One region of the Paenibacillus sp. FSL R7-0273 genome, then DNA from elsewhere that is predicted to be linked to it. Evidence: predicted binding sites of a transcription regulator. Region 1 holds the regulator's gene; each other region holds the start of a gene.
What was found. The regulator Rex, encoded in region 1, represses fermentation and respiration genes when NADH is low (regulators of the CRP and FNR family bind a similar motif). The targets are predictions, from matches to a motif close to TTGTGAAATATTTCACAA.

Region 1 (10,226 bases):
CGGAGCCGAATCTCAACCTTGAGGTCTGCCGCAAAAAAGGCGGGAAGCTCCAGTTTGGGGATCAGCTTGTTTCGCTTCTGTAATCATAGCCCATTATTTAGGCGATGCATCCACTTGACAAGCGGCTTGCATCGCCTTTTTACGTAACTTCTGTTATGCTGATATGGAGTCTCAAGTGAAAGGGAATAGAACTTACAATGAAATTTGCCGTGCTTGATTTTGAAACTACGGGAACCCAATCTGTGGGTGAGATCATCCAGGTTGGCCTTGCCATTATAGAAGAAGACCGGTCTGTTTCCCGGGTATATGGGTCCTATGTCAAGCCCGGAACACCGATTCCTCCTTTTATTACAGGCTTGACCGGCATTACCGATGCAGATGTTGCAGATGCGCCGGAGCTGGACGAAATGATGATGGAGCTGGTCCCGCTGCTGGACGATGTTGTGCTTGTAGGGCATAACGTCGCTTTTGATTTTCACTTTTTACAGAATGCCCTGGACCGCTGCGGTTATCTGCCGTTTCAGGGGAGAATTCTCGATACGATTGATTTTCTCAAAATATGCTTTCCATCGCTGTCCACGTACCAGCTCGGTGCTGTCAGCGGACATTTTGGACTGACGCATGAGCGGCCGCATCAGGCAGACAGTGATGCGCTGGCCACAGCGCTTGTACTGCTTAAATGTCTGGACGAGCTGTACAGCCTGCCGCTGCTGACCATTCAGCGGCTGAATGAGCTGTTCGCTGGTGAAGACAGCGATCTGGCCTGGTATTTCGACGGACTGCTGCGTGAACGGGAGATGGAGACCTTCCAGCCCGAGGGCGAGCTGACCTTTCACCGTCAGCTGGCACTGGCCGTCGGCGACTGGAATGAGCTTGCTCCGCCGCGCGAGGAGGGTTCCGGCAATCCTTTGGAGAATGTATCCTTTGAGGATTACATGGCCGAGGTAACGACCAGGCTGAAGGATACCTTACCCCAGTATGAAGCACGGGAAGCACAGGAGATTATGATTGGCGAAGTAAAGACAGCCCTTCAGGAGGAGAAGCATCTGCTGATTGAAGCGGGCACCGGCACCGGCAAATCGCTGGGCTACCTGCTGCCGGCTATTTACCATAGTGTGCGGACAGACCAGAAGGTGATGGTCAGCACCCATACTATCAATCTGCAGGATCAGCTGCGTGAGCGCGACATCCCCCTGCTGACTACTGTGGTTCCCTTTGCATTCAAAGCTGCCGTCTTTAAGGGAAGAGGGCACTATTTGTGTCTGCGCAAGTTTGAACATAAAATAAACAATAAAGACTTTGTAAGCACCAGGGAAGAATCGCTTACGGCAGCTCAGATGCTGGTCTGGCTCACCCAGACGCAGTCCGGCGACGATGAGGAGCTGAACCTCAGCGGCCGGGGCGGCGATTTCTGGGAGAGTGTTGCCAGCGATACGGATTCCTGTCTTGGCAGAGCCTGCCCCTGGTTCCGGAAATGCTACTATCACCGGGCCAAGCATGAAGCGGGCATTGCCGATGTCGTTATCACGAATCACTCCAAGCTGTTTGCTGATGTGAAGGCCGGACATCAGCTGCTGCCCGCGTATGAGCATCTTGTCATAGATGAGGCCCATCATCTGGAGGACGTGGCGGGCAAGCATCTGGGTATGCAGATGAAGTATTTCACGGTAGCCCATACCCTGACACGGCTGTATAAGGACAGCCGGAACGGACAGCTGCCGGCGCTGCGCCAGACCCTGCAGTCTTCAGGAAGCGAACAGGCCTCTGAATGGAGCGGTGTCATTGACCGGATCTATCCTGATCTGCTGACCGTTAAGGAGACATGGGATGTGCTCAGCGATAAGCTGTTCGGACTGCTGCCTGACCGCAGCGATGCGGCTGCCGGTGAAGCCGGACAGCTGGTGTCGCGGCTGCATCCCGGCAAGAAGCCAAGGGACTGGGAAGAGCTGGCGGCCCTGGAGAACACCCTGAATCTCAGCCTTAGTGATATTATCCGCAGAGGCGACAAGATGCTCAGCGAAATGCGCGATACGGACAGCCAGTCCTCCTCGGACAGTCTGGTGACTGACATCGGCGGACTGTTTAAGGACCTGGCCTCCATACGTGAGCAGATCCGCTTCTTCATGGGCCTGAATGACGAGAATATTGTGTACTGGATGGAGGGCAGTAGCAACTACCGCGGTAAATCCCTGCAGCTGTATGCTGTTCCGGTGGATGTCAGCACCCAGCTCAAAGAGCTGTTCTTCGATAAGAAGAAGAGTATAACGCTGACCTCGGCCACCCTGTCTGTAGATAAATCCTTCCAGTTCATGATAGATAATCTCGGCCTGGGAGAGGCTGTAGAGCAGGACAGGCTGATGACCGCACTGCTGCCTTCACCGTTTAATTACCGCGAGCAGGCGCTGCTTGTAATACCTCGGGATTTTCCTAGTGTGAAGGGCAGTGTAGGCGATGCCAGGTTTGTTGACCGGCTTGTGCACTCGCTTGCTGAGGCTGCAGTGGCAACCAAAGGGCGCATGCTGGTGCTGTTCACCTCCTACAAAATGCTGAGGCAGGTCTACGACCCGCTCAAGGAAGCGCTGGCTACTGAAGACATCGCAGTGCTGGGACAAGGAGTGGAGGGGGGCAGCCGCAGCAAGCTGATCCGCCGCTTCCAGGACAGCCCTGCAGCTGTTCTGCTTGGCACGAGCAGCTTCTGGGAGGGTGTGGATATTCCCGGAGATGCGCTGACCTGCCTGGCGATAGTCAGGCTGCCGTTCCAGCCGCCGAACCATCCGCTTGCAGAAGCGAAGTCGGAGCTGCTTCAGGCCCAGAAGAAGAATCCGTTCATGAAGCTGTCAGTGCCGCAGGCGGTTATCCGCTTCAAGCAGGGCTTTGGCAGGCTGGTTCGCACCGCCCAGGATCGGGGAATTGTCATTGTATATGATACCAGGGTAATAGAGTCTTATTACGGGAAGTATTTCCTGTATTCGCTGCCGGGTCCCAAGATGGAGCATATGCTGACCGACCAGATGGTTCCGAGAATCGAGGAATGGCTGGAAGGCGGTATTTCATAACCTTTTTACGTCATTATCTAATATTTGTCTAGTGCCGCAACCGCCTCCTGTGAATAGATGAGGGAGATGGTTGCGGATTTCATACACAGCAGAGTTATACTAAAATTTAGGAGGAGAAGACATGAAATCGGACAAAATATCGGAGGCTGTCGTCCGCAGGCTCCCTGTGTACCTGCGTTTCCTGAATGATCTCCAGAAGCGCGAAATTGCAACCGTTTCTTCCCAGGAGCTGGGACAGAAGCTGGATCTTAATCCGGCGCAGATCCGTAAGGATCTCGCTTATTTTGGAGATTTTGGCCGGAAGGGCATCGGCTATGATGTATCCTATCTGATCGAAAAAATCCGTCACATCCTCAAGCTGGACCAGCAGATCAACGTAGCTCTGGTCGGGGCCGGTAACCTGGGCCATGCCCTTTCGAATTACAATGCTTACCTTAAGGATACAATGAAAATTACTGCAGTATTCGACTCCTATGCACCCAAGGTGGGCCAGAAGATCAACTCCCTGACGGTTCAGCCGATGGAGGAGCTTGGACGGACCATCCGTGAGCAGGGAATCCGGATCGGCATCATAACCGTACCGGACAGCGAAGCGCAAAATGTTGCTGATATTCTGGTGGAATCGGGCATTGAGGCCATTCTTAATTTTGCGCCGGTTATTCTGAAGACACCGTCGTCCATCCGCATTCATGCGGCTGACTTTACAACGGATCTGCAGAGCCTTGCCTATTATTTGCATGACGGAAAGGAAGAAGTTAAAGATGAACAGCAATAAAACGATAATCGAGGGCGGGCGGTTTCTGGTACCCGGCTCCATTCAGCCTGTGCTGAGCGGTTATATGATGATAGAGGACGATCTGATCACTTACATAGGGGAAGATAAGCCTGCGGCCGGAGAAGGCGTCCTGACGGTCGATGGCAGCCGTCTGCTGTTCATGCCGGGACTGGTCAACACCCATGGCCATGCGGCGATGTCGCTGCTGCGCGGATATGGTGACGATATGGTGCTTCAGAGCTGGCTGCAGGAAAAGATGTGGCCGATGGAAGCGAAGTTTACTGGCGATGATGTGTACTGGGGAACCGCCTTGTCTGTGCTTGAAATGCTGAAGGGCGGAACTACAACCTTCCTGGACATGTATGATCACATGGACCGGGTGGCAGAGGTTACAGAGCAGTCTGGTATCCGCGGAGTACTTATGCGCGGCGCCATCGGCCTGTGCCCTGAGGATGTGCAGAACCAGAAGCTCGCGGAAGCTGTGGAGTTTGCGCGTAACTGGCACGGCAAAGCGGACGGCAGAATTACAGCCATGCTCTCGCCGCATGCTCCATACACCTGTCCGCCGGACTTCTTCATGAAGTTTGTACAGGCAGCCCATGATCTGGATCTGCCGATGCATACCCATATGTCCGAGACACGTCATGAAGTGGAACAGAATGTAGCAGATTACGGTCTTCGTCCGGTTGCGCATCTGGAAAAGCTGGGTATGTTCACCCGCCCTTCCCTGATTGCCCACGGCGTCCATCTGAATGATGAAGAAATTGAAATTCTGGCCAAATACAATGTCGGAGTATCTCATAATCCGGGCAGTAACCTGAAGCTGGCGAGCGGAGTTGCCCGTGTGCCTGAGCTGCTGAAGGCAGGAGTCAAGGTCTCGCTCGGCACCGACGGGGCAGCCAGCAACAACAATCTGGATATGTTTGAGGAGATGCGGCTGGCGGCACTGATCCATAAAGGGGTCAGCGGTGATCCGACGGCTGTTCCTGCACCGGAAGCGCTGCTGATGGCGACAGAATACGGGGCGGCCTCGATCTACCTGAACAATGTCGGCCGTCTGGCTGCAGGGATGAAGGCGGACTTTATTGCGATTGATATTGACCAGCCGCACCTGCTGCCGCATTCCGACCTGCTCTCACATGCTGTATATTCGGCCAGTGCAAAGGATGTAGAGCATGTCTGGGTTAACGGTAAGCAGGTTGTGAAGCACGGCCAGTGCCTGACGCTGGACGAAGAGGAAATCCGTCGGAAGGCGCAGGAAACCTTTGAAAGCCTGCTCAAGCGGTAATGTATTACGCTGCTACGGGTAATCCGTTGGCGTACAGAGTTTTATAGAGGAAAGGGAGCTGCGCTTTGAGGAAAAGGAAAAAATGGCTTCCGCTGGCGGTCAGTGCGGTACTGCTCCTTTTGTTCGGACTCGGGCAGTTCTATGCCTATATTATGAAGGACCAGTGGGCTGAGCGCAGCGCGGCCAAGGAAGTGGCCAGAGCCCGTGCAGGGCTGACTGAAGTGACCAAGGCCCAGAAGTCTGTCTGGGACGAAAACTCGTCTTATTGGGTGCTTACAGGCACCAATGAGGCCGGAACCAAGCTGATGGTCTGGGTCCGCTTTACACTTGACGGTAAGCCGGCAGGGGGCGACAACGATATTTATGCTGCCGAGCTGGCCAGCGGCACTTCAGAGCAGCAGATGCAGGACAAGCTTGCTGCGGAGCTGCCGGGTGCCAATATCCGGCGGCTTCTGCCCGGCGTATTTAACGGGGAATATGCCTGGCAGGTCTTTTACAAGCAGGATGGCCGGTATTATTACCGTTTCTACCGTTTTGCCGACGCTACGGCAATCGGGGAAGGATACAGCCTGCCTAGCAAATAAGACGGCACAAATGGCAAAAGCAGCGGGTAGACGTAATGGTCTGCCTGCTGCTTTGTTTTGTTAATCAGATATTCGTATATGGCGGGATATGCCTGTTATGATATATAAATAATATAGCAAGCTGCCAAATGTAAAGATTATACGTCTTTATGCCCGGGCGGATTCCAGTGATGCTGGGGAAAGCAGGCTGATTGTACAAAGAAAAGACATGAATGAGCTCATCATTCATGTCTTTTTTGCCGATATGAAAAAGAAGCCAAGCAGGAATATCCAAAAATTAGTACCAAAAATTTTAAATATATTCACAATTTTTTGCGGAATCGTATATACACATATGATATACTAATGCTTGTACTTAAGACATGCCAAAGAGCATGCCGGTCTTATGAAAGAACGCTAGACATGCTATCTTAACTTTTAATATATTGATTGGCTTACATCTGAGAGGAGGACGTTTCTTGAAATTACGTCTTATGCCAGTGCTGTTAACGTCTTTGTTGTCTGCTGCGCTGCTGTTTGGAGGCTGGTACGCCTACCGTCAGTTTGCTGTGCAGGAGCCGCTGCAGAAGATTGTATCATCCTATGAAGGAGTCAATGAATCACATATTAGTATTAACCGCAATGAGGTCACTTTGAAACTCGAGCTTGAGCCGGGAACCAAATTACGTGAGCTTGTACAGTTTGTAAACACCGAAGGCAAATCGGCCATGGGCGGCCGGACACTGAAGCTTGATGTGGACCAGAACTCCAGCGACCTGCTCGATGCTTATTGGGAAAAGGCGATGTTTTCTGTTGCAGAAGCGATGGAAAGCCGCAAGTATACACTGATTCCGGCTAAGCTGGACGGACTCAGAACTCAAAACACCGAGTATAAAGATGTGACAGCTACGACCGAAATTGATGACAATAACGTCTACGTGAGCCTGAGCGACGGTAAACAGAGCAAATTTATTATTTTACCGCGGGTTCCCGGGTCGATGGGAGTGTGGAATAATGCCTAAGTACTGGAAGGAAATTCTCGCCGGCTTTGCTCCGGTGCTGCTGATCTTTATGGCTTTTGTCGGAATTAATATCTTTCCGGTCATCATTGCGGCCGGCATGGTCGCGGCCCTGCTGGTGATTGCCCATCTGCGCGGAGGACTTACTGTTAACGCCGGGGCAGACAAGAAGCGCAAGAAGAACGGTCCGGCCAAGCTTACCTTTGAAGAGATCGGCGGTCAGGATAACGCGAAGCAGGAGCTGCGCGAAGCGCTTGATTTCCTGATCCGGCATGAGGAGATCAGCAAGTTCGGCATCCGCCCGCTTAAAGGGATTCTGCTGACAGGCCCTCCGGGAACAGGGAAGACACTGATGGCAAAGGCTGCGGCACATTATACCAACTCCGTCTTTGTTGCAGCATCAGGCAGTGAATTTGTGGAAATGTATGTAGGTGTCGGGGCCGGACGTATCCGTGATTTGTTCAAGGATGCCCGTACCCGTGCTGTTAAGGAAAATAAGCAGAGCGCCATTATTTTTATTGATGAAATTGATGTTATCGGCGGCAAGCGCGAAGGCGGACAGCAGCGGGAATACGACCAGACCTTGAATCAGCTGCTGACCGAGATGGACGGGATCTATAATAACGATACGCCGCGTATCCTGCTGGTTGCTGCAACGAACCGCAAGGAAATGCTGGATTCAGCACTGCTGCGTCCGGGCCGGTTTGACCGCCATATTCAGGTGGATATGCCCGACAAGAAGGGCCGCAAGTCCATCCTTGATCTCCATGCCAAGAACAAGCCGCTGCATGCTGCAGTCGATCTGGACAAAATTGCCGAGGAAGCTTACGGCTTCTCCGGCGCCCAGCTGGAGAGCGTGATGAACGAAGCGGCGATTTATATGATGCGTGAAAACCTGACCGAGGTGGAGCAGCGCCATTTATCCTCGGCGATCGACAAGGTTATGATGGGCGAGAAGACGGACCGCGAAACCAACCAGGAGGAGAAGCGGCGGGTGGCGATCCACGAGCTGGGCCATGCGATTATGGCGGAGCTGCTGCGCCCGGGAAGCGTAAGCCAGGTGACTCTGACTCCGCGCGGCCAGGCACTTGGTTATGTACGGCATAATCCTCAGACAGAGCAGTATCTGTATACCAAAGACTATCTGGAGGACCAGATTATGATCGCTCTTGGGGGTGCAGCCTCTGAGGAAATGTTTTACGGCGGACGCAGCACCGGCTCGCGCGGTGATTTTGACCAGGCGCTGAATATAGTAGAGACAATGATGAAGTCGGGTCTTACCTCGCTCGGGATTGCCAATCTGCAAATGGTTACCACTGAAGAGCTTATGAAGGAAAACAGTAAAATACTGGACGAGCTTATGCTCCGCACCCGGGAGCTGCTTGAGAATCAGCGTAGTATTTTTGAATACTCCCTCGACATCCTGATGAAGGAAGAAGTCCTCTCCGGAGAGCAATTTCGTTGTCAATTTAGTGACAGTGTAAAATTACCGGCATAAATATTTATGCCGGTTATTTTTTTTTACTTTTCAGACATGCTAAGATATTATTATATGTCGGGCCATATATTTTTTTTCGACAGACAAGGTACAATACAAAAGTATAGATACCTGAAAGGATGGAGACTTTTACATGAAGTTTAAAAAGATCGGTGTCATCGGCGGTGGCACAATGGGACAGGGGATTGCCGAAATGCTGGCAGCCAAAGGTCTTGATGTATTACTGGTGGAGAAAAACGCAGAAAGACTGGACTACTCCTATGAAATGATCGAGACAAATCTCGACAAGCAATTGGAGAAATGGGCAATTACACAGGCTGAGAAGAAGCTGATTCTGAGCCGTATCCAGAAAGTTACACATTTTGCCGAGCTCAGCTCCTGCGACATGGTGATTGAAACCATTACTGAAGATCTGGAAGATAAACAAAAAGTGTTTAACCAGCTTGACCAGGTATGTCCAAGCCACATTATTCTGGCCAGCAACACTTCTACCCTCAGCTTGACTGAGCTTGCCAGCTCTACAATGTATCCGGAACGCGTTATCGGCATGCATTTCATACATCCTGTCGGCAAGGTAGATCTTGTTGAAATTGTGCGCGGTCTGAAAACCTCTGACAGCACCTTTGAAGATACCAAAACCTTTGTTGATGAAATCGTTGAGAAGAAGGGCGTAATGATTTATGAATCCCCGGGATTTGTAACTTCACGCCTAATTTGCCTGTTCATTAACGAGGCTATGCATGTTCTGCAGGAGGGTGTTGCTTCTCCTGAGGATATCGATGACGCAATGCGTATCGGCTACCAGTTCCAGCACGGGCCGCTTGAGATGGCTGACCGCTTCGGTCTGGACTCCGTACTTGCCGCACTTGAGAACATGTTCCGGGAATACGGCGAGCTGAAATACCGCCCGTCCACCATTCTCAGAAAAATGGTGCGTGCAGGACAACTGGGTGCAAAATCCGGCGAAGGCTTCTTCAAGTATGACAAGGATGGTGACCGTATATGAACGTTTTAGTAATCAACTCCGGAAGTTCCTCTTTGAAATATCAGCTGTACAATATGACTGATGAATCTGTGCTGGCCAAAGGGCTGGTAGAGCGCATCGGGATGGATTCCTCCATTCTGACCCACAAGCCGACCGGCAAGCAGGAAGTAACCGAGGTCAGCGAAATTCTGGAGCACAACACGGCTATCCGCAAGGTGCTTGCCTGCCTGACTGACAGCGAGCATGGTGTAATCAGCTCTATTGAAGAAATCAATGCTGTAGGACACCGTGTAGTACACGGGGGCGAATATTTCAAGGAATCCTCTTTGGTTAGCGGCGATGCTAAATCGAAGATCCGTCAATTGTTCGACCTTGCTCCGCTGCACAACCCTGCTGCAGTAATGGGGATTACAGCAACAGAAATCAATATGCCGGGTGTTCCGCAGGCTGTTATTTTTGACACTGCGTTCCACCAGACTATGCCTGAAAAAGCTTATATGTACGCCATTCCTAGAGTGCTGTACAACAAATACAAGGTTCGCCGCTACGGCGCGCACGGTACCTCCCATGACTTCGTAAGCAAAGCTGCTGCCGAGTATCTGGACCGTCCGCTGGAAGACCTGAAGATCATTACCTGCCACATCGGTAACGGTGCCAGCGTAACTGCGGTTCAGGGCGGAGTATCCGTTGACACTTCAATGGGGATGACCCCGCTGGAAGGTCTGATGATGGGTACACGCAGCGGTGACCTCGATCCGGCTATCGTTCCTTATGTTATGAACAAGGAAGAGCTGTCTGTCGGCGAAGTAAACTCCATGCTGAACAAGCACAGCGGCCTGCTGGCTATTTCCGGCGTGAGCAGCGACATGCGTGACATTATTGACGGTGCAGAGAAGGGCGAAGCGAATTCCACGCTTGCTTTTGAAATGTACGAATACCGTCTGCGTAAATACATCGGTTCCTATGCAGCAGCTATGAACGGTGTGGATATTATCGTCTTCACAGCAGGTGTCGGCGAGAATGCCTCACTGCTGCGTGAACG
Region 2 (10,226 bases), 270 kb from region 1:
AACAATTTCTGCAGCGCGCTCGATACCCTGATCAGCGTTCTTCACTTTGTAGCAAGCCAGAACCGGGCTCAGCTTCTCAGCGGACAGCGGATATTTAGTGCCTACGCCTTCGATTTCAGCAACCAGAATCTTCGTGCCGGCCGGAACCTGAATTCCGCACATTTCAGCGATCTTCACAGCGGATTGGCCTACGATTGCCGGGTTAACTGCGCACTTTTCTACATTCATTGCACCGTTAGTCAGCTTGGCAGCTTCATCTTTGTTGACGAAGTAGCAGCCGTTCGCAATCATCTTTTTCTTCACTTGGTCAAAAATAGCTTCTTCAATAATAACAGCCTGCTCGGAAGCGCAAATCATACCGTTATCGAATGTTTTGGAAAGGATAATATCTGTTACAGCCTGGTCAATGTCAGCACTTTTCTCAATGAAGGCAGGTACGTTACCAGGGCCTACGCCGAGAGCCGGCTTGCCGCAGCTGTAAGCTGCTTTAACCATTGCGGATCCGCCTGTTGCCAGGATCAGTGCAACGTCAGGGTTGTTCATCAGTGCATTTGTCTTATCCATGGTAGGAAGCTCGATCCATTGGATGAAGTTCTCAGGCGCGCCGGCCTTTACGCCTGCATCATGAAGAATTTTGGCTGCTGCGGCGCTACACTCTTGCGCTGAAGGGTGGAAACCGAATATAATAGGGTTACGTGTCTTAGCGGAAATCAGAGCTTTAAACATCGTGGTGGATGTTGGGTTGGTTACCGGTGTGATACCCATTACAATTCCGACTGGTTCGGCAATTTTCTGGAAATTCTCGTAGGCGTTATCCTCAATAACTCCTACGGTTTTGTCATACTTAATTCCGTGCCAGATATATTCTGTTGAGAAGATGTTCTTCGTAATTTTGTCTTCGTATACTCCGCGGCCTGTTTCTTCGACAGCAAGTTTCGCCAGGTACATATGTTTGTCGAGACCTGCCAATGCCATTGCATGAACGATTGTGTTAACCTGCTCCTGATCCAGTTCCATGAACGCATCCAGGGCTTTCTTTGCTTTATCCACCAAAGTCTGAATGTATTCTTCAGCGGTGGTTTGTTTCACTTGGGCGGCGACTTCGTTCTTAACTGCCATCTCCCTCGTCCTCCTGTCAATTTTTAGGTTGTTTTTCTCTACACATTTATCTTAACACATCATTTCCGTCTTGTATAGTGAATTCTTTCACAAAGTATAAAGTTTTTTTGATTTGTTTTCAAAGCGCTTACATTCAATCATATTCAGGTTTATTACCCATTTTTTATGTATTTTACTTGGTTATATTTAACTGAGGAGGCTATTCATGCCCGGACTGCAGTCCTTTCACATGTTTTGGGCGATCATACCTTGTCACATTTTGTCCTGATTTGACATTGCAAAGAAAAAGACCGGCTGTCCTCCAGGATCGGAGGCTTTGCCGGTCTTTTGTCTGCACTAACCCACTATCTGTCTGCTACTCAACTGTAATAGTATCGAAGAATTGCTCCTGTACCGTTTTGGCTGCGGCATCGAGCTGGGCTTTGGAGTCCGTTCCTTTTTTGGAGAACAGCTCCTGGATCACGTTGGACATCGTTGCATAGTAGTCCTGGGTGTTGTACTGGGCTTCCGGCTTACCGTCAAGCAGTGCCATAATCTCCGGATTGTATTGATATACAATGTCTGAATATTTGTCGTAAACAGCTTTGGTTTTCTTGCCGAACTCAGAATCAGCAGCATAGTAGTCCAGAAGCGGCGGGATAAAATATTTGCCGTCTGCCTTGCGCTGCTGCAGAATTGCATCAAGCGCCTCCAGGCCCTTATCTGAGAAATAATCGAACGTGATGTAACGGAACGCCATTTCCTGCTCATCCTTGGAGGCGTTCGGATTGATTACGAGATAATCCCCGCCGAGTACACCGGTGTGCTTGCCGCCCTTTTCAGCCGCAGGCATCGGATAGGTCAGCACATCCGCCGGCTTGAGTCCGCCCTGGTTCAGCGCCTGCTCGATTACACCGTCAGAGCCGGCCATAACCATCGCTGTACGTCCCTGCTGAAATGCGCCGACCGCATCGCCCCAGCCGAGTGCCCAGTCCTGCGGAATGGCTTCCGCTTCCCATCTCAGCTTTTTGTAGAAATCCAGCGCCTTAACACCGGCTTCAGAATTGAAGGTAGCTACAACCTTGCCGCCCTCCACGTTCTGAATCTCCCCGCCTGCTTCAAACAGGAAGTTAGTCCAGTTCCAGCCCGCTTCGTTGCCTTTACCCATTGGTGCAATGCCGGAAATACCTTTTTTGGCATCGGCTACACCCTTGGCGGTATTCAGCATGTCATCCCAGGTCCAGTCCATCGGAGGAACGGTTACACCTTTATCATCCAGCATTTTTTTATTGATCATGGTAGTGGTGACATAGCCCTTTTGGGTTACACCGTACATTTTGCCGTCAATCAGGAACTGGTTCTGCAGCACCGGATTGATCTGCTCCTTGTACTCATAGGCGTTCCACAGCTCGGTGATGTCGGCCGCCCAGCCTTTTTCCACCAGGAATTTGGCTTCCGTCGCATACGTGTTGAAGAAGGTCGGCGCCTCATTGGCTGCCATTTTGATGCCGATTTCGCTGACACTGTACTGCCAGTCGTCCTTGATGATCTCTACATTCGGATATTCAGCCTGGAACCGTTTGATCCGGTCGTCTTCCTGTGCGCGCATTTCGGTCAGGTCCGGCGTCGGATAATGGATTTTGATTGTTACTTTTCTCTGGGTGATATCGTCCGCAGGCGCATCTGTCGCAGCAGTGCTGTTATCCGCAGCTGTAGCCGCCGGCGCCGGAGTCCCTTCCCCTCCTGTGTTCCCCTGGGCATTTCCGTTGTTGTTATTGTTGCCGCCGCAAGCGGATAACAACGAACCTGCCACAAGGAGACCTGCTAATACGCTGGAAAATTTACGCATTGAAACTCCCCTTTTCAATTCATAATTAGCTTACAGATTCATCTTAAAAGAGAAACCGTTTACAAACGAGGTGTATTTATATTGCTTTCATGTGCAGGTTTACGATGGTGCGCCTTCATGTTAAATGGTCCGGCGTGCCGCGCCTTAGCCTTTTACCGCCGACAAGGCCACGCCGCGCATAATAAACTTCTGGAAGATCAGGAATACAAGTATCGGCGGCAGCGACACGAGAAAGAGAATGGCAAACTTAATGTTTGTATTGAGCGCCTTGACGCTGATTACATATTTGTAGATCGAGGTCGCCAGCGTATATTTTTCCTCGGAATGCATGACCAGTGACGGCCAGAACCAGTCATTCCAGGCGGTGGAGAAAATAAAAATTGCCAGCGTAGCAAAAATCGGCACCGACAGCGGCACTGCGATCACAAAAAAGCTTCTCGGCTCCGAAGCCCCGTCGATCCGCGCCGCTTCAAAGATTTCCGGATGAATGCCGTCGAAGAAATTTTTCAGCAGCAGAAAATAAAAGGTGTTCGCTCCCGCCGGCAGCCAAAAAGCCGCATACTGGTTAAGCAGGCCCAGCTCCTTCAGATTGACGAAGTTCGGAATCATATAGCTTGTCGCCGGAATAAACAGTGTCATCAGGAAAAAGAAGTAGAACGCCTTGCGGTAAGGCACGTTCATCCGCGAAATGCTGAATGAGGCCATCCCCAGCACGACAAGCGTCATAACCATGTTGCCGGCAAAAATATAAATCGTGTTCTTGAGATACTTGAGCAGATCAATATAATTCACCGCATCCTTCAAATTGCCGAAATGCCACTCCTGCGGGAAAAAATGCGGCGGAAACGAGTTGACCTCGACATTCGATTTCAGCCCGTTGAACATTGTCATCAGAATCGGATACATCATCGTGAACACCATTACCGCAATGCACAGCACCATAATACCGTAGACAACCTTGTTGCTTGTCTTTTTCAGATCATGCTCAGACAGAATTCCTCTCTCCACGCTCTTCATCCTAATTATCCTCCTTATTCAGCCTGAACTGTAAAATGCCCAAACCGCCAAGAACGATAAACATCAGCATGCCAAGCGCCGTTGCCGTGCCGTAATCCAGTCTGGTAAAAGCATACTTCACAATCAGCAGCGCATAGGTCAGCGTTGTCTTGTTCGGCCCGCCGTCCAGCAGCGCCAGCTGGGACTGATAGCCCTGAGAGGTCGCGATGATCTGCAAAATCAGCATCAGGATGATCAGGTTGCGCAGCGACGGCAGCGTAATGTGGCGGATCCGCGCCCACACCCCGGCTCCGTCAATCTCCGCCGCTTCATACCAGTCACGCGGGATGCTGAGCACAGCCGCCAGATAGATCAGCATCCCCGAGCCGAACTGCTGCCACGTCTCCATAAAGACAAGTGAGAGCATCGACCACCTGCTGTCCGTCAGGAAAGGGATCTGATCTGCCCCCATTGTCCCAAGCAGCGCATTAACAGGACCGACAGGATCATACAGCCACCGCCACAGCCCGTAGAGGACAACCGCAGGCATGACATAAGGCAGATAAGCCGCCACCCGGACGAAGCCGCCGAACTTCCGCAGCTCAGAGATCGCAATGGCGAAGGCAATCGGTACCCAGAAGCCGACAACCAGACAAAGCAGCATGTAATATAGTGTGTTTTGGATCGCGATCAGCACATCTGGGTCTGTCAGTGCCCGCGCATAATTTTCAAATCCGACGAAGCTGTTTCCCTTAACAAAATCCACCGTATAGAAGCTGTACAGAAAGCCTTTAAAAATAGGCACCCACATAAACATGATGAAAATTACAATGGCGGGGACGAGGAACATATAGCCCCAAAAATTCTTTTTCCAGCGGTTCTGCTTATAAGGCTTGCTCTCAAGCTTGGCCGGCAGTTTGTCGTGAAGTGCAGCGGTCTGATTCATCTGGCTCCCTCTTTCCTTTTGTCTTCAAGCACTTTGGCAAAGTGCTTCCTACCTTAATTGTAGGAAAGGCGGGGGACGCTGCACATGTGTATATCTACCGAAGTCATGAGCGTTCTTACTTCTTCAGCTCGCTCGGGCTGATGCCGTAGTATTTTTTGAAAATCTTGCTGAAATGCTCCGGCGACTCATACCCGACCCGTTCAGCAATTTCGTAGCGGCGCAGATCGGTATGCTGAATCAGCTCACGGCTTTCCTCCATCCGCAGCTTAATTACATATTCCCACAGGTTGTGGCCTGTATTTTTTTTGAACAGATAGCTCAGATAATTGGGGCTAACGTGATTTTTTTTGGCTACCTCATGTATCGTTAAGCCCTTCTGGGCGTAATTTTCATCGATATACTCCTTCGCCTTCTGGACGATCAGGTTGCTGCGTGTGTGAAGCTCCTCGGCGGAGGGTTCACCTGCACCGGTATAGCTGTTCCAGTTAAAGTCCCCGTAATAGAATACGTAGTGGTCGTTGTGCTCCTTATTCCAGAGGATGGCCCGTGACGCCTGGCGGTTCAGCACCTCCATGAACGGCAATCCCTTGAGAATCTGGCTAATCCCGATGACCGCGTTCAAATGCAGAAATTTGTGGATGTTAAAATGAAGGCTGCGGCCCAGCACATCCAGCCTGCTGACCTGACCTCCTCCGGCCTCCTCGTAGCTTTTTTCGTCCCACTGGATGATTACGGTAATCTCCTCCTCCGGCGAGTAAAAGGCTGTCGAGTCCCATTCCTGATCCAGCAGCTCTTTGGCGATGTTAAGCGCGCCGTAACGCAGCAGTCCCCGGTCACGCAGACTGTAAGGAGCTCCGCTGTCTGCGCCCGGAAGCGGCAGCTTAATCTTGAGCACAGCAAAGTAAGGGCCCTGCAGCTTCAGCTCATCGAGCTTGCGCATCCGCTCTTCGGCGCCCATCACGGCGGCAGAATCAGTAAGAAGGCTGTTCAGCACCTCGCTGTAGGCCGGCAGAGGCTCTTCGAGCCGGAAGCTCTCGCCGGCTCCGGCCATGAAGCCGGCGAGCTCGGGCGAAGGACGGTCCATTTTGAGCAGCACATTCCGCACAGAATCCAGAAACTGCTCGCTGTTCAGCGGCTTGATCAGGTAATCCTTTGCCCCCAGCCTCACAGCCATCTGGGCATACTGGAACGTTTCGTGGGCCGAAATGACAATCGCCTGCACCCACGGCTTCGCCAGCTTGGCATGCTGCATCAGCTCGATGCCGCTCATCGCCCCCATCTGGATGTCGGTGACAAGCAGATCTACCTCCTCCATCCGGATGCAATCCAGTGCCTCGAAGCCGCTGCCTGCCGTATAAATATTACCGATATCCAGTCCGGAGGAAGCAAGCAGATTGCTGAGGCCTTTACAGATAAGCGGTTCATCGTCCACAACCAGAATATTGAACATTTGCGGATTCCCCCTTCTATTCTTGAACTTCTGTTTTGGGCAGCAGAACAGCCGCAACCGTTCCCCCTCCGGCACGCGGACCGTAGGTGATGCCGTAATCCGGGCCATAATGCAGCTGCACCCGCTGGTTAATATTGCGGATGCCGTAGCCGCTGGCCGGATTCGGGCTCTCATCTTTCAGTATCCGTGTAATCGCCTCATAGTCAGCCTGCTTATAGCCATTGTCTTCTATTGTAATCAGCACTCTATCCTCCATAGCGGCAGCAGTGATGATAATCTCCCCGTCCTCCTCCATATTTTTGACCCCGTGGATAATGGCGTTTTCGATCAGGGGCTGGAGGGTGATTTTGGGAATCAGATTGCTTTTGGTTTCCGCTGCAATGTTCCAGGTCACTGTGAACACGTAATCGTAGCGGTGCTGCTGCAGCTTGATATAGGCGCCGGCATGCTCCAGCTCCTCCTCCAGCGTAATCAGCTCCCGGCCGCGGCTCAGACTGATCTTCATCAGCTTGGACAGCTCCTTAATCATTTCCGCGGATTCGACGTTGCCTTCCAGCGAGCTTTTCCAATAAATACTCTCCAGGGTGTTATACAAAAGATGCGGATTGATCTGCTGATACAGCAGCTGCAGCTGTGACTCCTTCTGCTTCAGCTCCATCTGGTATTTGTACATAATCAGGCCGTTCAGCCTGCGCGCCATATCATAGGTTGAAGAGATCAGCACGCTGACCTCGTCATTGCTGCCCCGCTTCGGCGTTTCCGGCACCCGGTTGCCCGGCTCATACTTACGCACAAAAAAAGCCAGCTTCTGCAGCGGTGTCATCAGCGAACGCCAGAAATACGTAATAATGATTAAGCCGAATAAGGCGTATGCAACAGTTATGTACTGAATGACTCTTTTCATCTCGTTCTGCTGCTGGAGCAGCGCTTTTACCGGAACCTTGTAGACCAGCTTCTGCCCGAGCATATGATTATTGTTCACCACATAGATGAAGTCATCGGTAATCACGTCCACGGTTCCTTCCGGATCACCGATTTCCGCCCCGTCCGGCAGCTCAATAATCTCCCCCGTGGAGCTGGTGCTGGAGGCAAGCACCCTGTTGTTCATATCCGTCAGGTAAATTTCCCCGTCCGGCAATGAAATCGACTTCAGTGATTCGCCGATTTTGGCCTCCATTTTGGTGACCACCAGCACGCCGATTGTTCCCGCACCGAGGTATATGTTATTGACTGCCCTTACATAGGTAAGCGTCTTCAGATCCTCAGCCTGCGGACTGAGCCGGTCCATGAACATCAGGTAGCCCCGGCCCTTTTGCTCCACCGCCTGCCTGAACCAGAACGGCTCCTCTTCCTTGGTAAAAAAATAAACGCCCGCCTTCTTCACCTGCGGAAAATTGGGGGCGAAAAAATAATAATTGTTCGGATCATACACATACAGCGAGTAATAAATGACATCCCCGCGCTCCGCACCCTGCGAGTAGCTGCCCAGCAGCTTTTCTATCGTTTCGTAGCGCTCCACCCGCTCCATGATGGGATCAAGTCCGCTCATATTCAGCTGCTGCAGAAAAGGATTCTGGATTACCGTCGACGTTATTTTATTGACTGTATCGATGTCACGGTTGATGATCGCAAAATTCTGCTTGTTCAGCTCCACATAGGCGTTGGTGACATGGCGCTTCAGAACCTGCTCGGCCTTGTAATTGCCGTAACTATTGAGAACCAGAATGGGAGTAAGCATAATGACGAACAGCAGAATCAGCTGCTGCTTGACGTTCAGCCGGACAATCGGCTTGATCAGCGCGGACAACACCCCGGAACCACCTCCAGTTTCAATAATATAACAAATGAAGAAGCGCTTACATATGTTTATTTTAAAGTTGTTTATGTGGGATTGTATGCAATTTTTGCGGCTGGCGTTTTTTAAAAAGAAGGGGGATATAGTCGCTGCTGCGCGGAGCGTTTGGGCTTACGGCCGCTGTTGTCTGTGGATTTCTTGATTGGAAACCGCTGTCCGCGGTGGAAATCCCCAGACAAAGGCGGACGCTACGCTCCTCCAGCTCCAAACCTCCACTCCACTGCTCCATCCCTTTTAGAGAGAACGCAAAGCACAAAAGATTGCTTACGGGGTGTCGGCAGGGGGCGGGAAGGGGGATATAGTCGCTGCTGCGCGGAGCGTTTGGGCTTACGGCCGCTGTTGTCTGTGGATTTCTTGATTGGAAACCGCTGTCCGCGGTGGAAATCCCCAGACAAAGGCGGACGCTGACGCTCCTGCAGCTCCAAATTTCTGCTCCATGACTTCCAGCCTCTTCCGGAAACTGCAAAGCACAAAGATTGCTTACGGGGTGTCGGCAGGGGGGGGAGGGGATATCGTCGCTGCTGCGCGGAGCGTTTGGGCTTTCGGCCGCTGTTGTCTGTGGATTTCTTGATTAGATACCGCTGCCCGCGGTAGAAATCCACAGACAAAGGCGGACGCTGACGCTCCTGCAGCTCCAAACCTCGACTCCGCCGCTCCATCCCCTTTTTAGAGAGAACGCAAAGCACAAAAGATTGCTTACGGGGTGTCGGCAGGGGCAGACTAACAGCACAATTTGCAAATTAAGTGGAAAAACATCATCTATTTCGTCACCAAACAACGTAAAAAGCATATTAATTGGAAAAACGTTACTTAATTATGGCGATATCAGTCAATGTGAGGTTTTACAGAAAAATAGATGAACAATTTCCACCTAATCCGCTCAAATGCTGAAAAACGGACGAATTAGGTGAACAAAATCAAACTAAATCCAAAAACAAACAATCAAACAAACCAATTTCAAAAGCAAACAGGCCAGCCGGACTTCCGGCTGACCTGAATGACGATGCGGCCCATTGTGCAGAATCTGCCGGGCCAGACTGAGTGTCTTAGAGAATGTGTTAGAGAGTATGGTAAAGAGTTTGCTAGAGAGCATGGCTGACTATTTTAAATAACCTCTAGTAAACGCGATCGAGCCGTCAAAATCCACATATACACCGTGAACATTCGGCTGCTTCAGGACATCCGCTACATAATAGTACAGCGGGAGGATGACCATTTCATCGATCAGCAATTTCTCGGCCCTGGTATACAGGCGCATCCGTTCGGCGGGGTCCTGCTTTTGCCGTGCCTGCAGGATGTAGCTGTCATACAGCTTACTGCTCCAGCCGGAATCATTATCTGCGCTCCAGGATGTAAAGTATTCCAGAAACGCAGCAGGGTCATTGTAATCCGCCCGCCAGCCTGCTCTTGCCACCGTATAGTTCTGGCTGTAGCGGTTGTCCAGCAGCTCATTCCAGTTCTGAACCTCAACAGTCGCCTTGATGCCCAGGCTTTCTTTCCAGCCGGAAACGATGAGCGAGGCAATCCAATCATGATTTTGCTCCGCATTCACAATAATGCTGAATTCCGGCAAACTACTTAAGCCTTCTTCCTGCAGTCCCTCCTGCAGCAGCCTTTTGGCCAACTTAATATCCTCTTTAAAATATCTGGTATCCTTAATTTCTGAACGGAAGGTTTCATTAGCGCCATGAATGGCTGGAGCAACATCTCCATAAGCCGGAGTACCGTAAGGCAGCCCCTTTCGGTCAACCGCCATTGCGAGAGCTTTACGTATCTTCACATTATTAAATGGAGCTTCATTTACATTAAACTGATAATAATATAAACCGGCGTACGGATAAGTATATATTTCATTATTTGTATAAGCGGCTATCTGGTCATAATAATCAATCCTTGTATTTTCACCGCTGCCGATCCAGTCGAGCCCGCCATCGAGATAAGCATCGGTATTCGATAGCTGGCCTTCCGCCGGCTTGAGAAAATGAACCTCAGAGAAATGAATCTCCTTAGCTGCGTAGTACCCGGTATTTTG
Region 3 (10,226 bases), 260 kb from region 1:
GCTGGGCCGGCGTCATGCCGATTCCGTTATCCTGTATCCGCAGAATCAGATTTCCGCGCTCCTCCCAGCCTGTCACCTTCAACAGGCCATGGTATCCGATCCCCTCGAAGCCGTGCTGAATGCTGTTCTCTACCAAGGGCTGGAGCGTCAGCTTCAAAATGCCGCAGCCCAGCAGCTCATCCGGTATCTCAATCTCATAATCAAATAAATCCTCGAACCGGAACTTCTGGATATCCAGATAATTGCGCAGATGGGTAATCTCCTCCTGCAGCGTAATTTCGTCCCGGTCCTGAATACTGATGCGCAGAATGCCGGCCAGCCGGTAGACCATCTCACTGACCTTCCGCCCCTCATTCTGCACCGCCAGCACATTGATCGATTCCAGTGTATTGAACAGAAAATGCGGCTTAATCTGCGCCTGCAGCACCCGCATTTCCGCCTGATTTTTGCGGTGCTGCTCGACCTGAATCCGGTTGAACAACATTTGGATCTTGTTCATCAGATCGTTGATGCCTCTGGCCAGGAGAGTCATTTCGTCGTTGCCCTTTTCCTCTACCCTTGTTGTCAGGTCACCATCCTCTACCCGGCGCATGAAGCGGACAATGACGGCGATTCCGCCGGCAATCCGGTTCATAAAGAACAGGTTGAAGATGACCGCAGCCAGAAGGCACAGGAAGATCACGGCCACGAACCAGCGGGCGAACACCGTAACCTCACGGGACAGGGAGTCCCACGAGGTAACCGAGACCAGGCTCCAGGGATAGTCCTTGAGATGATAGACGGACAGGATGCTTTTATCGCCGGCGAACTCCGTTCTGAAGCTCTGGAAGCCCGGCTTATACGTCATTTTTTTAGCGGTAAATGAGCTCAAATCCTGCCCGTCCAGACCGTGGTCCGGATCAAGCAGGATCATCCCGTTATCATTCACCAGCATGAAGGACACCTTCTGGCTGCTGTCGCCTATTTTCAAATTTCGGAAGATCGATTCGAACTCCCAGTTTTTGATCTGGACCACCAGAATGCCGATATTCTGAAAGAAGCTAAGCTCCTTGATCAGACGAATCTGCGTGAATACCGGCTCCGTTCCGGTCAACTCAGGATATTCATGCGGTGCCAGCCACTTGGGTACACCGTTGAGCTCCATTACTTCCTCGTACAGCTCACTTCCCTTGAATTTTTCGTACGGAAGCGTCCGGAAGTTTTCTTTGGTGAATACCGAGACAATCTCCGAGCTGCCTTTTCCGTTAAAATTGTACAAAAACGCGTAGCTGATCGACGGATGATTATACAGCAGACTCCGGAAATTGCGCTGGCTGGCGTTCAGGCTGAGCTGCTCGGCATCCGTCAAATCCTGCTTGGAGGGATCATCCGCACTGAGTGCCATATGGAATACTGAAGTCGCAATCCCGTTATCCGTTACATTGTTCATATCCTTGAACACATTGGAGATGCTGTAGCTGATTGCTTTGAGTGAATACTCGGACTGCTGGCTGTACTTCTTCTCAATGGAGTTATACGTGACGAAGAACATAATCATACCAAGGGTAAAGAGCGGAATAATGATCAGGCCCAAAAAAGCAGTAAATAATTTATAGCGCAAATTCATGAGCTGCGCTCCTGACTGTAGTTAGGTTAGCCCTTTACGCTGCCTGCCGTTACACCTTCAATTATTTTCTCCTGCAAAATGGCATAAATGATAACCACCGGCAGCACGCTGTAGACGATACCGGCAGACATCTGCGCATAGTTCATCTGATACTGATCACGGAATTGGACCATTCCCACCGGAAGCGTGCGCAGCTCATCATTGGAAAGAAAATAGTTGGCCAGCAAAAACTCATTCCAATTTCCCAGGAAATTGACGATGAATACTGTAACCATGGCGGGGACCGTCAGAGGTACAATAATCTTAGCAAAGATACCCGGGGCCTTCAACCCATCCATTACCGCTGCTTCCTCAATTTCACTGGGAAGTGAACGCATGAAGGCAGCGAGAATGATGATCGTAAACGGGATTGCATTGGCAATATACGGAACAATAAGCGCCCAGTGGGTGTTTAGAATATGCAGCTTACGCACAATCGTATAAATCGGCAGCATTAGCGCATTGTTCGGAATCAGCATTCCGACCAGTACAAACGAGTACAGCAGTATATTCCAGCGGCCGTGGCGCATCCGGGTAACAGCGAACGCGAACATACCAGCCAGTATAATCGATACTACCGAAGCAAAGACCGATATATATAAGCTGTTAAAAAAGTACGTGCTGATCTTCGCATTGACCCAGGCTTCCACATAGTTATTGAATACGAACTCCTTCGGAATACCGAACGGGTTCAGGGCAATAGAGTTGTTATCCTTTTTTACCGATGAAAAAAGCACAAACAGAAACGGAAACAGTACAACCAGGAGATACCCAAGCAGTGCAGCATGCGGCAGACTTTTTTTCAGGGCGCGCGGCATCAGTATTCAATCCTTTCACTACGCCGGTTAAACAGCAGCTGGTACACCACTGTAACGATAAGCGTAAATACGAAGATCAGGACCGCAATCGTATTGCCGTACCCGTATTTAAAGTTCGTGATTGCATACTTGATCATATAGGTGGCCATAACCTCCGTTGAACCCGCCGGTCCGCCTTTGGTCATAACGATGACGATATCGGCAGCCTTCATTGCCCCGGCAATAGAGAGCATGATTACCACCGAAATAATCGGCACAATCAGCGGCAGGGTGATCCGTGTAGCCCGCTGGAAGCCCGTAGCGCCGTCAATTGCGGCTGCTTCGTCAAGCTCTCCGGGAATCGACAGAATCGCTGCAAGCACCATTACAATGTAGAATCCGGTCCACTGCCAGGCGTTGGTGATCAGAATCGACAGCATGGCAAACCGTTCATCGGACAGCCAGTAGACCGGCTCTATCCCGACCAGGCCAAGCAGCTTGTTGAACAGGCCGATATTGGGCTCGTAGATAAAGCCCCAGAGGATACCGATGACTGCTGTCGACATAATTGAAGGCATGAACACCGCTGTTTTGTATAAGCCCTTAAGTTTCTTGACGTTGGCAATCAGCAGGGAGAACAGGACAATCAGCGGAACCTGGATAAAGACAGAGAACAGAATAAACCAGCCGTTATTCTTCACCGATATCCAGAAGCGGTCATCACCGAGCGCTTTTTCGTAATTTGTCAGTCCGGTCATTTTAACCGTATCGGAAACTCCGTTCCAGCTTGTAAGACTGTAGTATATGGAGCTGAAAATTGGATAGATAAAAAAAATCAGGAACAGGGCAAGTGCAGGAAGAACAAACAGGATGAAGACGAGCGGATTTCTGAGCGCTTTATTCATGGCTACCTCCGATGCTTACGAATCTGGGAAAGGTCCTGCGTTGTGAAAAAAATGTACCCTGGCAGGCACCAGGGTACATTTCAATGGTTGCCTACTCCACAGCTGCGTTCGCTTCTTCCTGAATCTTCTGCAGCTCTTCACCCATCTTCTCAGGAGTCGTCTGGCCGCCGATCAGCTTCTGGATCTGGATGTTACTGATCTCAGTAGTTACATCAGCCTGCACCAGCGAGTCAAACGCCGGGAAGGAGGATGCCGAGTTATTCAGCACCGCTACGATTTCTTTCATCAGATCATCAGTAATGTTCGCATCCAGCACCGACTGGTCCAGCTTCATTGCCGGCAGCACGCCATCCTCTACCAGACCGCGCAGCTGCATTTCTTCGTTGTACATATTTTTGATAAAGGATTTCACAGCTGCCAGCTGGCGCTCATCCTCACCTGCGGAAGCAGAGAACCCGTAGCCGTTGTTCACATCCCGCATCAGCGCTGTCTGGTCACCCGCTCCCCCTTCGACCGCAGGAATATTAAAGAATCCAACCTTGCCGATCAGGCCTTCACCGGACTGGCCGGCCTTAAATACGGAAGATTTCCATGTACCGTCATACATCAGAATCGCTTCACCGCTGGTGAATTGAGTCGTATATTCAGCATATTCGAAGCCAAGCTCGCCTTTTTTGAAGTAGCCGTTATCGACCCACTCCTTGTATTTGGCGAAGCCTTGGACAACGCTCGGGTCACTCCACTTTGCTTCACCCGTCGCGAACTTCGCTGTAACATCCGGTCCGGCATAGCGGGACCATAGGTGGTTAGCCAGCATCAGCGGCACCCAGCCTGCTTTGGAGGCACCTGCCAGCGGCACCTTCCCATCCGCTTTGATATCTGCCAGCTGCTGCTCCAGCTCGGCGAAGGTGGCCGGTGCTTTCCAGCCTTTGCTTGCGTAATATTCCTTGTTATAGAAGAAGCCCTCACCGGAGCCGCCAATCGGCAGTCCGTAGATTTTGCCTTCGTAAGTGAAAGGGTCCAGATTGGAGAATTTATCCCTAATGCCCAGCTCTTCGAGAATAGGGGTCAGATCCAGCAGCTTGCTTTCCTTCGCATAGATCTTGGAATCCGGGCTGCCGAACAGGTCAAAAATTTCAGGCGGGTTGCCGGCGGCCATCTCTCCGCGCAGCTTTTCTTTACGGTTCACATCCGAATCCACACCATCCAGCTTAAAGGTCAGGCCCGGCACCTCTTCCTGCACCTTGCCGACCACATCCTCCAGAATGGCCAGACGCTTTTGCTTGTCAGCACCGACCTGTGTATGGCGGATCGTCATCTCAAAAGGCTCTGTATTCGCAGGCTCTTCTGTAGCAGGGGCATTAGTTGCAGCCGTTCCGCTGTTTGTAGCTGCGGCTTCTCCGTTGTTACCTGTATTATTGTTGTTTCCCCCACAAGCAGTCAACAGCGCAGAAGATACAAACATCAGGGACAGCAGCATTGCTATACTTTTTCTCATTTCGGGTGACCCTCCCTATTTTAATGATTTCCCTTACTTCTTTATTATAGAAAACGCCTTTTGTAATCGTAAGGTTAACATTCATCTACAACAGGGATAAAAATCTCTAATGTAAGCGAATACATGTCATTTATCTAACATCGAACGTCATTCAAAACAACATTTCATTGCATTTGCTGCTGTAAAGAATAGTTAAAACGTCACCTAACCTATACATTACTTTTGATTTTTTGTGCAAAATATTCCCTAAGCCTGACTGAATAGAGGTTCCGTTCCTCTGCCGTAGTCCTTATGGCTTTGGAAGTGTAGAGCTGATCGTCCTTGTAGCGCGGAAATACATGAAGATGATAATGCCACACATCCTGGTTGCCTGCCGGCTCATTATGCTGCCGTGAAGAGACTCCGTCACACCCGTACGTTTCCTTTAGTGCCTTAGCTACTTCAATTTCCAGCCTATGTATGCGGTCGGAGAGTTCTCCTGTCAGACTGTAAATATTCTCAATATGTCTATTGGGGATGATAAGCACATGTCCGGGATTTTCTGGCCACCAGTGTGAGGCGATAAATGCTGTAACGAGCTCATCATGGTACAGAATGTCCGATTGCCTGGAAAGAACATGCTCGTTTTCGGTCCCTTGTAGAAGCAGGCAGAAAGGACACTGATCCTAACTGATAGTAATTGATTAAATTGGCTCCTTATATGTATTCAATGGCTAATATACCATGAGTTAACCTAATGCAACATGAGCTATATTGCCTCTACAGCCGCCAAGCAAAAAAGCCGCCCCGCAGCAGGCGTCTGCTGTCAGGAACGGCTTCATTCATCTGTATTCATTATTTAACCAGCGCTGATTCTCTGCGTCCTTCTTCAATCAGCCGGTACGCACGCTGTACTTCCTCATCGCTCGGGGAAGGTACTCCTTCAAGCTCATAAGGACGGCCAAGCTCTTGCCATTTATAAATCCCCATCTGATGATAAGGCAGGATTTCGAACTTCTCAACCCCGTTCAGGGTTCCGATAAAACGTCCAAGGTTAAGCAGGTCTTCTTCCTTATTATGAATGCCGGGTACATATACGTGGCGGATCCACATCTTGCGGTTATGGTCAGACAGCCAGCGGGCCAGCTTCAAGGTACGGTCATTAGACTTGCCTGTCAGCTTGATATGGGCTTCGTCGTCAATATGCTTCAGGTCCAGCAGGACAAGATCGGTAACATCCAGCAGATCGCTGATCTTCGAGCCGTCATTGTAGCCATTGGAATCAAGAGTGGTATGCAGATTCCAGCGCTTCTTTACTTCTGTAAACAGCTGCTTCACGAAATGCGCCTGCAGCGTTGGCTCACCGCCGGATACAGTCAGGCCGCCCCCGGAAGTCTTATAATAATTCAAGTAAGGCTCGATTTCCGCAAGCACTTCTTCGAGTGTCATTTCCTTGCCTTCATTCAGTCCCCAGGTATCCGGATTGTGGCAATATTGGCATTTAAGCAGACAGCCCTGCATGAAAAGCACGAAGCGGATTCCCGGGCCATCCACCGTTCCAAAGGTTTCTAAAGAGTGGATATGTCCTTTAACCATATGAGGTCATCCTTTCGAAAAAAAACTTAAAATTTTAATCATTTCAAGGCAAGAGTTTACCGCCCTCTTGCAAGGGCGGCAGCTCTGTGGTTTATTTCAGTTCCTGATGTCCAAGAACAAATCTTACATTGAAGAGTGGAACGTACGATTGATAACGTCCAGCTGTTGTTCGCGGGTCAGCTTGATGAAGTTAACAGCATAGCCGGATACACGAACAGTCAGTTGCGGATAGTTCTCTGGGTGATCCATAGCATCGATCAGCTGCTCACGGTTAAATACGTTAACGTTCAAATGCTGAGCGCTATTGTGGAAGTATCCGTCCATCATGAATACCAGGTTGGACTTACGGGATTCTTCGTCTTTACCCAGCGCCTTAGGAACGATGGAGAACGTATTGGAGATACCATCCTGTGCATCGGAGTAAGGCAGTTTAGCAACCGAGTTCAGGGATGCCAGTGCGCCCTTCTTGTCGCGTCCGTGCATTGGGTTAGCACCTGGTGCGAATGGCTCGCCTTTTTTACGTCCGTCTGGAGTAGTACCAGTCTTCTTACCGTAAACAACGTTCGAAGTGATTGTCAGTACCGATTGAGTCGGAACAGCGTCACGGTACGTTTTGTTTTTGCGGATCATTGTCATGAAGGTTTCAACCAGCTCAACTGCGATGCTGTCAACAGCGTCGTCGTTGTTACCGTAGCAAGGGAATTCACCTTCAGTTTCGAAGTCGATGGCAATGCCTTGTTCGTTGCGGATCGGTTTAACCTTAGCATATTTAATTGCGCTCAGGGAGTCAGCAGCAACGGACAGACCAGCGATACCGCAAGCCATTGTACGCAGAATGTCGCGGTCATGCAGCGCCATTTCGATGCGTTCGTAGGAATATTTGTCATGCATGTAGTGGATGATGTTCAGGGTGTTAACGTAAGTCTTAGCCAGCCACTCCATCATTGGTTTGAAGCGTTTCATTACTTCGTTGTAATCCAGATACTCTGAAGTGATAGCAGGGTATTCAGGACCTACCTGTGCACCGGATTTCTCATCCACACCGCCGTTGATTGCGTACAGCAGGGCTTTTGCAAGGTTGGCACGGGCTCCGAAGAACTGCATCTGCTTACCGATGCGCATTGGGGATACGCAGCAGGCAATTGCGTAATCATCACCCCAGTATGGACGCATTACATCATCGTTCTCATATTGGATCGCACTGGTTTCGATGGATACCTTAGCGCAATATTTCTTGAAGCCTTCAGGCAGCTTCTCAGACCAGAGTACAGTCAGGTTCGGTTCCGGTGCAGGTCCCAGATTGTACAGGGTGTGCAGGAAGCGGAAGCTGTTCTTGGTTACGCGGGTTGTTCCGTCTTCAGCCATACCGCCGATGGATTCTGTAACCCAAGTAGGGTCACCAGAGAACAGTTCGTTATAGTCAGGCGTACGCAGGAATTTCACGATACGCAGTTTCATTACAAAGTGGTCAACGATTTCTTGAGCTTGCTCTTCTGTAAGAGTACCTTCTTCGAAATCACGTTGTGCATAGATATCAAGGAAAGAAGATACACGTCCAAGGGACATTGCCGCACCGTTCTGCTCTTTAACTGCTGCCAGGTAACCGAAGTATACCCATTGAGTAGCTTCTTTGAAGGAGTTAGCCGGTTTGGAAATATCAAGACCGTGAGCGGCAGCCATTTCTTTCAGCTCGCCCAGAGCGCGGATCTGCTCGGACAGCTCTTCACGCAGACGGATTACATCTTCAGTCATAGAATCAACTTCAAGCTCAGTCAGCTGCTGTTTCTTATCTTTAATCAGGAATTCAATACCGTACAGAGCAACGCGGCGGTAGTCGCCGATAATGCGTCCGCGGCCGTAAGCATCAGGAAGACCTGTGATAACGCCGGATTTACGCACTGCTCTCATATCAGGTGTATATGCATCAAATACGCCTTGGTTATGCGTTTTGCGGATATTCGTGAACATTTCGACAATGTTATTCGGAAGCTCGAAGCCATAAGCCTTAGTAGCATCGATCATCATCTTGATACCGCCGAACGGCTGGATGGAACGTCTGAAAGGAGCATCAGTCTGTACGCCTACGATTTGTTCCTTATCCTTGTCGATGTAACCTGGGTTATGGGAAGTAATAGTGGAGACAGTATCCAGGGAAACATCCCATACGCCGCCTCTTTCTCTTTCTTCCTTGCTCAGCTGGGAAATGATCTTCCACAGTTCAGTAGTGTTGCTTGTTGGACCTACGAGGAAGTCTTCGTTTCCTTCGTAAGGCTTGATGTTTGTTGTGATAAAGTTATTAACGTCAACTTTCTTGGCCCATTTACCTTTTGTAAAACTTCTCCAACCCGACTTTACCTCTTGTACATCTTTTTCAATCACCGACATGCTAAATCCCTCCATTTATATATTTATTATATTTGTAGAGATCGCGGGCTTGAAGGTTGATCCCGTGTCTCGTGATCCCAAAGATATGGTTGTTATAAAATTCACAATCACACTTTCATATCTCGGGCTCGTTGTTTATATAAACATTTTAGTTTATTTTCTGAAAAAGGACTGTGACAAATATCACCTTTCCGGTGATATTTGTCACTACCATCCAGTCCCATATTAACCTTTAAACTTATCTTTTACCGGGCAATCACCAATTAAACGTCAAATCTTCCGTAGAAAGCGTTGCGGTATACATCAGCCAGCTCACTTACCAGCGGCAATTTAGGGTTAGCTGTTGTACATTGGTCTTCAAATGCACGGTCAGCCAGGTAATCTACACGGGATTCGAAATCCTTAGGATCAAAGCCCAGGGCAGAGAATGATTCTTCGATGCCGAGCTTCTTGTTCATGTCGCGGATCGCGTTGATCAGGCTTGTTACGCCCTCTTCAGTAGTACGGGCCGGCAATCCCAGAATGCGAGCAATTTCGGCATAACGCTCATCAGCTACAAAGTGCGAATATTTAGGGAACGAAGCGAACTTCGTAGGCTTCTTGGCATTGTAACGGATAACGTGCGGCATCAGGATCGCATTGGTGCGGCCGTGTGCGGTGTGGTACTGTCCGCCCCATTTGTGCGCCAAGCTGTGGTTAATGCCCAGGAATGCGTTAGCAAACGCCATACCTGCAAGTGTCGATGCGTTGTGCATTTTCTCACGGGCAACCTTATCTGCCTGCAATGCGGATTTTTCCAGGTACTGGAATACCAGCTGAATCGCTTTGATTGCCAGACCGTCGGAGTAGTCGCTTGCCATTACAGATACATAAGCTTCAATAGCGTGAGTCAGTACGTCCATACCTGTATCAGCAACTGCAGTTCTTGGCAGGCTGTATACAAACTCCGGATCAATGATCGCTACGTCTGGAGTCAGCTCATAATCAGCCAGCGGATACTTGGTGTTGTTGCCGGCAGTTTTATCAGTGATAACTGCGAACGAGGTTACTTCTGAACCGGTACCCGAAGTAGTCGGAATGGCAACGAATTTCGCCTTTTGACCCAGGGTAGGATATTTGTATACGCGTTTGCGGATATCCATGAATTTCTGTTTCAGGTTGTTGAAGTCTACATCCGGGTGTTCGTAGAACAGCCACATGCCTTTGGCAGCATCCATCGGAGAACCGCCGCCGAGTGCGATGATGCAGTCCGGCTGGAATCTGTTCATCATTGCTGTACCTTTTTCAACGGTAGTTGTCGATGGATCCGGCTCAACTTCCGAGAACACTTCAATCGCTACAGGAGTCTGGCGCTGGCGCAGGTAGTGCTCAACTCTTTCCACGTAACCCAGTTTAACCATCATAGGGTCAGTAATGATTGC

Region 2: adhE (bifunctional acetaldehyde-CoA/alcohol dehydrogenase) is a predicted target of Rex. The motif match lies at 1,195-1,212, and genes of this name have one in related genera.
Region 3: pflB (formate C-acetyltransferase) is a predicted target of Rex. The motif match lies at 8,895-8,912, and genes of this name have one in related genera.

What each region holds. Positions count from the first base shown of each region.
Region 1 covers NZ_CP009283.1:4,729,431-4,739,656, reverse strand. Annotated here, with positions in the region: gene R70723_RS20365 (tetratricopeptide repeat protein) at 1-83, shown strand, start outside; gene dinG (ATP-dependent DNA helicase DinG) at 198-3,056, shown strand; gene R70723_RS20355 (redox-sensing transcriptional repressor Rex) at 3,178-3,831, shown strand; gene R70723_RS20350 (amidohydrolase) at 3,818-5,119, shown strand; gene R70723_RS20345 (cell wall elongation regulator TseB-like domain-containing protein) at 5,185-5,703, shown strand; gene R70723_RS20340 (hypothetical protein) at 6,162-6,704, shown strand; gene R70723_RS20335 (AAA family ATPase) at 6,697-8,199, shown strand; gene R70723_RS20330 (3-hydroxyacyl-CoA dehydrogenase family protein) at 8,333-9,205, shown strand; gene R70723_RS20325 (acetate/propionate family kinase) at 9,202-10,226, shown strand, end outside.
Region 2 covers NZ_CP009283.1:4,996,880-5,007,105, forward strand. Annotated here, with positions in the region: gene adhE (bifunctional acetaldehyde-CoA/alcohol dehydrogenase) at 1-1,119, opposite strand, end outside; gene R70723_RS21645 (ABC transporter substrate-binding protein) at 1,475-2,947, opposite strand; gene R70723_RS21650 (carbohydrate ABC transporter permease) at 3,092-3,964, opposite strand; gene R70723_RS21655 (carbohydrate ABC transporter permease) at 3,966-4,793, opposite strand; gene R70723_RS21660 (response regulator) at 5,005-6,339, opposite strand; gene R70723_RS21665 (cache domain-containing sensor histidine kinase) at 6,356-8,149, opposite strand; gene R70723_RS21670 (peptide ABC transporter substrate-binding protein) at 9,294-10,226, opposite strand, start outside.
Region 3 covers NZ_CP009283.1:4,986,309-4,996,534, forward strand. Annotated here, with positions in the region: gene R70723_RS21605 (cache domain-containing sensor histidine kinase) at 1-1,606, opposite strand, end outside; gene R70723_RS21610 (carbohydrate ABC transporter permease) at 1,633-2,463, opposite strand; gene R70723_RS21615 (carbohydrate ABC transporter permease) at 2,463-3,347, opposite strand; gene R70723_RS21620 (extracellular solute-binding protein) at 3,439-4,845, opposite strand; gene R70723_RS31675 (HIT family protein) at 5,055-5,492, opposite strand; gene pflA (pyruvate formate-lyase-activating protein) at 5,680-6,420, opposite strand; gene pflB (formate C-acetyltransferase) at 6,544-8,805, opposite strand; gene adhE (bifunctional acetaldehyde-CoA/alcohol dehydrogenase) at 9,069-10,226, opposite strand, start outside.